DNA from 4 places in the Paenibacillus sp. Marseille-Q9583 genome. Region 1 is predicted to be linked to each of the others. Evidence: riboswitches for the same ligand, from Rfam matches in the RefSeq annotation. Region 1 holds a riboswitch; each other region holds the start of a gene.

Region 1 (2,183 bases):
TCATCACCATCGTATGGATGGTGGTGAAATTCGCCACCACCAGTACCTGTGAGCGAAGCCGCCACGAATGTTCCGTTAACCTGACCATTAATAAAATCTACATCAGCGTAGGGAGCAAGCACACTCCCCATTACATTTATTCCTGCCATATCAAGATATGTGGCTTGACTAAAGTTAAACAAAATTTTCTTGCTGTTCAATGCACCATTAGGTAGGAATGCGAAATTTTTCATTTTTACGCTTGAACCATCAATATTAATAATTGCAGTAGAGCCGGAAGGAACATTAATTGTGAATCCGTGATTAGTAGAGACGTTATCTCCTAAAACATTAAAAACATTGACCACAGGGTCTGTGCCTGTCAATGTAAGACCGCCATATTCATACTTTGTTGTTCCATTGGCTTGTATTGCTGCTAGTTCAGCTGATTTATCCTTCAAAAACTGGCCTACGGCCACAAAGTCAATCGGATTTCCCGAAGTTCTGGTTCCTCCGCTATTAATCGTTACATTACCTGCAAAACTTCCCCCGTGCACGATATTCCCGTAAACAGAGCCATTGTTGAAAGTAAGATTCCCTCCAACAACAAGTGTGTCAGTGAAGGAGATCTCAGCAGCACTTAGCCTATCACCAACGCTGTAGTTGGTTAAAGTAACATTACCTCCAGCAGCAAACCTTCCCTCCGTATCCGAAAAGGTTGTAACATCCCCTAGGATAAACACATTGTAGTTTCCTGCAATCCCGAGTGTAGTAGAACTAGCATTAACAGTCCCGGCTCCCAAAGAGGAAAGCCCACTACCTACCGTCAATATCCCCGCTAATACTAGTGCAAGCAGCGGTTTTATTCTTCTTTTCAAAAAGCACACCTCCTAAATCTATGATTTATATTTAATCAGAATAATTACCAGAAACTCTAAAGGACCTAACAACAAAAAAAGACCGCCAAAAAAGAAGTGGAATTCCCTTCTCATGGCAGTCGGACGGTCATAGCGCATTTAAGACACTTTAGACTCCTGGACTTTGCGTCCCACCCTTTCAGGCGGTTTGCTATTATCATGATAATATATGTATTGACTTGCAGATTAGAACTAGCATTTTAAGCATCCTATTAAATAATCGTCTATGACTTTTAATACTTTTGAACTAATAATAGTTTAGCGCTCCATCCCCACAATTGTCAATCAATTCCTTTTGATATTCATACGCGTAAGCAAGCACAAAAAAAGCGCCTAAAGGCGCTTCACACAAAGGTTTTCCTTCAATTTTAAAGTAACTTTATCCAACCTAATATCGATATCCATAATGGAATACTTAGAATCAAACCAAATACCATTCCACGGCGGAGACTTCCTTCTTCTTTCATCCTAATTCTCCCTTTATATAAGTCTGAAGCATTATTTTTTATTATTACAATTTTAATATATTTTATTCTTTCTAATTTAGTTGTGAATTCAATCACATTGGACTAGCTGTTTAGAAATACCATTGATTATTTTTGGAATATCGGGGTAGAATACGAATATACGTTCCCATTAGAGGTGATGAGATTTATGCATAGAGCTGAAAGCAGGGACAACATGCTGGTGAAATCTTATTTATTGCTTCCGATGATTTTATCAGCTTTCGAACGGGATTCCGCCATTCTATCTGCACATTTACGAACACCCACCCCCTATTTGGAGGTTCTTGAAACAGCCGCAGCAGTTGCTACAACAGATCTAAGAGATGTTCGTTCAGAGATGAGAAAAAGGGGAATCAAGGTTTATGAGCAGAACAGACTTAACACGGGGATAGAGGCCAAATTTATATGTCGTGGATACCATGAACGAATGCTGCTGTTAAACGACATTGTCGCTGCCCAAGCTGCCATTCATATGCGCAGATATCTCGGTCTGGATATTTCATCTTTTAAGAGCTATGAAGAGCAGTATCAGATTAAGTGAAGTAGCGAAGAAGCTGCCCCCCTCCCCCATTTAATTAGCGAACAAAAAAATAGGCCTTACCATGGGAGTTGGCAAGACCCGAGAGATTTATACCACAAAACACTGGGGGGTGTTTGGTGTCTTCAATATATACCTTGAACCTGAAAATAAGATGATGGTCACATGAAAATTACATTAAAAACTTCAATTCGTCGCTTAGGCTAGATCTGGATGCTCCCACAAGCTTAATCTACCTTTAGC
Region 2 (2,183 bases), on a different contig from region 1:
CTTGCAGACAGCAGCGTTAATCTCTGCGCCTAGCATCATAAAGCAGCCATCTCCTGTAATGCAGAAGATCGTTTCTTCTGGAGCAGCAACCTTTGCACCAATCGCCATCCCAATGGAATTACCCATGCAAGCAAAGTAAGCATCGAAAACAAAACTGCCCGGTTTTTTAACCTTGTACCATTTCGCAGCATGGAAACCGTGACTACCATCATCAACAAAGACTGTGCTGTTATAAGGAATCAAATCACTCATCGTACTCAAGACCGATGCAAGTGAAAGGTTTGGTAAAATCGGAGGCTCTTCGGTATAATCAGAATTTGTCGGTGCTTCGCGTTTTGTGATGTTGTTCGTGTCAATATTATTGAGATAGTAAACTAGATTGTCGCGTAGATCTCCAGTCACTGGAATCGTTTTAGAGAACAATATTTTTCCGACAAAAGTCGGATCGCTATCAAACTGAATTAATGTTGCAGGATGATTTTCCCTTTTAAGATTACAAATAGTCATATCACTTAAACGTGAGCCAAGAACGATAAATAGATCACTTTGATTCAGCAAGTCATCCCCATGGGTACAACCGCCTACTCCAATTGGACCATGATAGAGTGGATGATCCCAAGCTATAGCCCCTTTACCACCTGGAGATGTAACTACAGGAATATTAAATGTTTCCGCTAATTGAATTAGCTCACTATGTGCTCCAGAGCGGTTAACGCCTTTACCCGCGATAATTATTGGATTCTTAGAGTTATTTATAGCATCAAGTACTCGGTCGATATTAGCATGGCTAACCAGTGATTCGCGTTCAGGGATTACAATATTACATTCCTCTAGCAATTCCGTTTGTACATCAAAGGGAATACAAAGGTGAACTGGACCACGATTACCGCTCAAGGCAATGGATATGGCATGATTAAAGATTGTGTTAAAGTGATCTCCACGTTCAATAAGCTTGCTATATAAGGTGGCAGGTCTAAACATATCAGCTAAATCAGCTAGAAAAGAGGTAGAGTCCTGACATTGGGGAATTCCAAGCTCTTTAATAGATTGATGGCCAGTAATAAATAGGACAGGTAGGTTGTTAGCCTTAGCATGTGCTGCTGCAGTTAATAGGTTTGTTCCACCAGGACCTGAAGTACCAAAAGCTACACCTAGTTTTCCAGTTTTAAGCGCATACCCGGCTGCTTCGAAGCCGGAACTGGACTCATGTCTCCCAGGAATAAATTCAATACCGTAATCTACCATTTTAAGAACAATAGGACAAATGGATTTCCCGATAATACCAAAGGAATGGGTAACACCTAGGTTCCGTAGTGCTTCCGACATGTAATCTGCGACTGTCTTCAAAAAATACACCTCACAAGTTGATTGTTATTTTAAAATCAAACATTAGAAAACCTGTGCTCTGAATTAGGGCACAGGTTGGTGGCATAAATCGCCATAGAGACTGAACAATTGTTCAGTCGTCTTGGTTTTCTGCAACCTGGCAGTCATGGCCTCTGATATAAATGAGGCTGTAGATCCATGGTTTTGCGTCATCCTCTTTCGAAGATTTTGCCAATATTAATTTTAAAATTTATAAGAAGAATTTTCCTTTACAATATATTCCTAGAGAACCTTTGTCAATATATTTTCGCAAATTAACTCGAATTTTGACGAAAGTCTTGTCCAACCTATGAAATAATAGATATAAAAAAACTCCCCCTAAGTCAAAACTTAGAAGGAGTTTTTGGACTTGTTTATATGATTTGCAAATGACTTAAAACTTGAAAATATGGATAGTCTTCTGTAGATTAAATACAGCCTGTGTCATTTTCTCCGTTTCTTCAGCGACGGACTGCAGGGCATTAATTTGTTCATTCATAGCGGCGGATACTTCCTCGGTGCCGGCAGCGGTTTGCTGTGTGATTGCAGAGATATTCTCTATTGCACTTGAGATTTTCAAGGCACTTTCTAACATCAGATCACTTTCAGCAGAGAAGGAAGAGATTTGCTCGGTAATATACTGCACACTTTGCACAATTTGAGCAAAGATATGAGCAGATTGAGTGATCATCTCATTCTGTACCTGTACGACTTCTTCGTTGATAGCGATATTGTCAATCGCTTGTTTGATATCAGTTTCGATGCTCCGAACTAAGCCAAAGACTTCCTTCGTTGAAGCTGTTGATTCCTCGGCAAGT
Region 3 (2,183 bases), on a different contig from region 1:
ACAATAAACTTTGTCGAATTTATTGATATTTGCTATACTAATAACAAAAATTACGGAGGGGCGTCAGCATAGTGCCACAAAATATGGGCCAACGTATCCAGCATCTCCGCCTAGAAAAGGGATTCTCCCTATCTGAGCTTGCGGACAGAGCGGATGTTGCTAAGTCGTATCTTAGCAATGTGGAGAGAAACATCCAATCCAATCCTTCAATCCAGTTTATCGAAAAGATCGCCGATGCGCTTCAGGTATCCATCCACGCTTTGCTCTATGGAGAACCTAATGATGCTGAGGAGTCACCTTTAGATTCGGAATGGTTCCGATTGGTGCAGGAAGCTATGGCCTCAGGCATAAGCAAACGCGAATTCAAGGAGTTTCTGGACTACCAGAAATGGCGCCTTGATCAGAAGGATTAATATTCCACCTGACCTGATAAGATCCTCTTCTACTCATACTATTAAACATAAGCGCCTTCACCCTCCTAACATGGACTGCGGAGGCGTTTGAATTCTAGCAGAATCAATGATCATATTCGTTGTGAAACTTACATTTTGCTTTATACCGAAAAGGGGCCCAGCGAGTTATCGCTGGGCCCCTTTTCAAAATATAACGCACTAAATGTATTACTGCACGGCTTGCACTGTCTTCTCATGAAAGAATCGACGAATTTCATCTGCCTTTATGCCAGCCTTCTTAGCTGCTAATAATAAATGTACCCACTCAACGTCTAGATCAATGACCTGCTGTTCTCTGTTGCTTCCCTGGTTGGACTTGTCCAAAAAATCTCCTCCTAAGATTTTACGTCCCCAGGCAATCCGGCTGTCATAGTATTTCTACCTTAGACCCGCGACTTTGTGCCCCTGCCTTTCGGCAGGTTTACCTTTTACTGGACCCTTTACGCGAAAGGATCTACTTTGAAATATATGAAAATCGCTAACTGCAATAACATTATACTATACTAAAGTGGAAAAGTGTGTCGATTTCTGATTAGTTTTTCCATTAAAAAACAAAAAATAGAAGCGCTTTTGTGCGATATCTTGTCCTATTAACACGATACTCGTCCCATTCATAAAATTAATTAAGCCAATATAATAATACTTCCTTCCCTATTAGTTAAAAATAAGGATATTAGAATCATTTTAGTGGGCCTTAGGAATGGGTAATGAGAAGAAACAGCGTTCTTTTCATTAGAACAAGCTAACCCATACCATTTTGCGAACGTATTGGACGAAAGAATGAATTGATTACACGTGTGGAAAGTAGCACAATAAGATGAGAAATGAAACCGCAATCATCACAGCTCCAGTAAGCGTTGACACAAAATGTCACGTATGGAGTTCATCCGTTAAGGAGGATGTATTCATGGCAGCCAAAGAGCCCTATAACGAATCCATTTGGAGTAAGTATTACGGACCCAATTTAGGCTACATTCAAGAAAGATATGAACAGTTTGTGAAAGATCCTTCCACCGTAGAGAATAATTATCGCGAGCTTTTTACAAATTCGGGTCCCCCACCCCTAACACCGGATAGCGAACCGGCTCCACAGCCTCGCATTTCGGGAGACACCGAATGGCTTAGAAAGGCAGTAAGAGCTTCCAAGCTAATCGCTAATATTCGTATATATGGCCATATGGCCGCTGATATTGATCCGCTTGAGCGCGATCACAATCCCATGGCTAAATATCTTGAACTCGAGACCTATGAGCTGACTCGTGAGGATCTGATCGCACTACCTGCCACGCTCATTTGGGAGAATGCGCCGAATGATGTGCATACCGGATGGGATGCAGTTCAGCGTATGCGTCAGGCTTACACCAAGACAATCGCCTATGAATTCGGGCATGTGCATGAAGAACAAGAACTGAAATGGTTGAACAGACAGGCAGAATCCACAAGCTCACCAGCGCCTTTAAATAATGCAGAACGTAAAGAGCTGCTAAACCGCCTGATCCAAGTAGAGCAATTCGAAACCTTCCTCCACAAAACCTTTGTGGGTCAGAAGCGTTTCAGTTTGGAAGGCAATGACGCTCTCGTACCGATGCTGGATGAAATCGTACGCGCTGCTGCGCATGACGGCGCAGAGCATATTCTGATGGGCATGGCGCATCGTGGTCGCCTCAACGTTCTTGCACATATTTTGGGTAAACCTTATGACATTATATTTTCAGAGTTTCATCATTCTCC
Region 4 (2,183 bases), on a different contig from region 1:
GAAACCAGACCGTATACAAGCAGAACAGCTCATCGAGCAAAATGCATTGTGGAATTGTGGAGTGTTTGCCTTCCGCTTAGGGTACTTGTTAGATATTTTGCAGCGTAAAGGGTTGCCTTTAGGATATGAAGAATTGCAGAAGCAGTATAAGCTATTGTCTTCCATCAGCTTTGATTATGAAGTGGTGGAGAAAGAAGAACATATTGTAGTACAGCCGTATGATGGATTCTGGAAGGATCTTGGAACGTGGAATACGCTGACAGAGGAAATGAGCAGCAAGCATGTAGGAAAAGGTTTTGTAACGGCGGATTCTGAGGGGACTTGCTTGATTAATGAGCTGGATATTCCGATTACGGTAATTGGTGCGAAGGATCTGATCATTGCGGCTAGCCCGGATGGGATTCTAGTTACCCATAAAGCTGAGAGCCCACGGATTAAAGAAGTGCTGAAGACCTTTGAACAAAGACCGATGTACGAGGAACGCCGCTGGGGTCATTACAAAGTTATTGATTATGTGAAATATGATGAAGGCAATGAAGTGCTGACCAAACGGATTTTTATATCTGAGGGGAATAATATCAGCTATCAATTACATCGCAAGCGTAGTGAAATATGGACAATCGTCAGCGGAGAAGCAAGTATTGTGCTGAATGAGAAAAAACATAATGTGAAGGCTGGGGACGTGGTACGTATACCGGAAGGAACGAAACACGCGATCCTTGCTTTGACGGATGTCGAGTTTATAGAGGTACAGACGGGTTCTGAATTAGTAGAAGAAGATAACATTCGTATTACTTTAGACTGGAATGATATAGAACTACAACAATTCATTTCATAGGTCTAACCTATCTATTTAACCAATCCAAAATTTCTTGAAACAGGTAAATTGACTCAATTATCAAAAAAAGTCATAAAAACACTAAATATATCATTAATTGTCGTCGATACTTACGGTAAGAGAGATTATTTCTCTTAAATTGAAAAGGCAAACCTATCGAAAGGTAGGGACGCAAAGCTATAGGGCCTTCGAAAGAGTGGCAGCCTGGCTACCGAAAGGGAGATTATTTTGAAAGCTTACCGTACGTATCGATTATTTGGCGCATTTCTGTCACTCGTCTTGTTTCTGACTGCACTTCCGCTTACTGTTGGAATTTCGCCGTCTGTTGTCATAGCTGCTTCAAATTCTGGAACGCCAGTTACCCCAGGAGCCTCACCTGAAGCCGTAAAGCTGCTTAACTATTTTTACTCAATTTCAGGAAAAGGTATTATTGCTGGCCAACACGACTATTTAGAAAGTCCAGATGAAATTAACAATATGCTGAAGGGAACCAGCGGACAATATGCGGCTCTTCATGGTTATGAACTGGGCGCGATCAGCGGTCAGTCAGACGGAACGATGGCCTGGCAGCGTCAAAATGTGGTGAACAGCGCCATCAACTGGAATAAAGCGGGCGGGATTGTAGCTATGACTTTTCATGCTAACCTGCCGGGCACCTCTTATGACTGGGATAATGTGAAAAAAACACTTAGTCAGAATGAGTTCAATAGTTACGTTACACCGGGTACCAAGCAATATAACAGTCTGATCGCTGAACTTGATAAGGTGGCAGTCTCTTTAAAAAGCTTGCGCGATGCCAATGTTCCGGTGCTTTGGAGACCCTATCATGAAATGAACGGAAACTGGTTCTGGTGGGGGAAGAAAAATAACTTTTCTAAACTTTGGAATATTATGTATGACCGTTTTGTTAACGTTCATAAATTAAATAATTTGTTATGGGTATGGAGTCCGAATGCTCCGAATGTTTGGTCAGATCCTTATGCGTTAACTTATCCAGGAGCAGATAAAGTAGATATTCTGGCAGCAGATATATACGAAAATGATTACCAGCAAAAATACTATGACAGCTTGTTGACTCTAGCCGCTGGCAAACCGATTGCGATCGGGGAGAATGGTGAAATGCCAAATCTGGAGAAGCTTCAGCAAACACAAAGTAAATGGACGTATATGATGAGCTGGGGAAAAATGCTTTACGAGAATAACAGTACAGATACAATCAAAACATTTATGAATAGCAACTATACCCTGACTAGAGATAAATTAAATGATAGCTTGGCACCCACGCCTAGCGCAGCACCAGTGCCGGCACCTCCCGAAGAAGAGGGTGAGGCAGCAATTCCTCTTG

Evidence for each region. Region 1 has a riboswitch for cyclic di-GMP ahead of ACWNM1_RS18335 (choice-of-anchor A family protein). Riboswitches for the same ligand answer to the same signal wherever they lie in the genome.
Region 2: it holds a riboswitch for cyclic di-GMP, as region 1 does, so the genes downstream of both, ACWNM1_RS11215 (thiamine pyrophosphate-binding protein) here and ACWNM1_RS18335 (choice-of-anchor A family protein) in region 1, are expected to answer to the same signal.
Region 3: it holds a riboswitch for cyclic di-GMP, as region 1 does, so the genes downstream of both, ACWNM1_RS03605 (anti-repressor SinI family protein) here and ACWNM1_RS18335 (choice-of-anchor A family protein) in region 1, are expected to answer to the same signal.
Region 4: it holds a riboswitch for cyclic di-GMP, as region 1 does, so the genes downstream of both, ACWNM1_RS02335 (glycosyl hydrolase) here and ACWNM1_RS18335 (choice-of-anchor A family protein) in region 1, are expected to answer to the same signal.

Annotation. Positions count from the first base shown of each region.
Region 1 is NZ_CDRJTB010000041.1:74-2,256, forward strand. It holds partial or broken gene ACWNM1_RS18335 (choice-of-anchor A family protein) at 1-857, opposite strand, end outside; cyclic di-GMP riboswitch class I at 969-1,059, opposite strand; gene ACWNM1_RS18340 (hypothetical protein) at 1,551-1,943, shown strand.
Region 2 is NZ_CDRJTB010000018.1:71,578-73,760, reverse strand. It holds gene ACWNM1_RS11215 (thiamine pyrophosphate-binding protein) at 1-1,356, opposite strand, end outside; cyclic di-GMP riboswitch class I at 1,475-1,569, opposite strand; gene ACWNM1_RS11210 (methyl-accepting chemotaxis protein) at 1,760-2,183, opposite strand, start outside.
Region 3 is NZ_CDRJTB010000004.1:87,582-89,764, reverse strand. It holds gene ACWNM1_RS03610 (helix-turn-helix domain-containing protein) at 84-413, shown strand; gene ACWNM1_RS03605 (anti-repressor SinI family protein) at 621-776, opposite strand; cyclic di-GMP riboswitch class I at 804-888, opposite strand; gene ACWNM1_RS03600 (2-oxoglutarate dehydrogenase E1 component) at 1,360-2,183, shown strand, end outside.
Region 4 is NZ_CDRJTB010000002.1:119,596-121,778, forward strand. It holds gene ACWNM1_RS02330 (sugar phosphate nucleotidyltransferase) at 1-838, shown strand, start outside; cyclic di-GMP riboswitch class I at 975-1,054, shown strand; gene ACWNM1_RS02335 (glycosyl hydrolase) at 1,067-2,183, shown strand, end outside.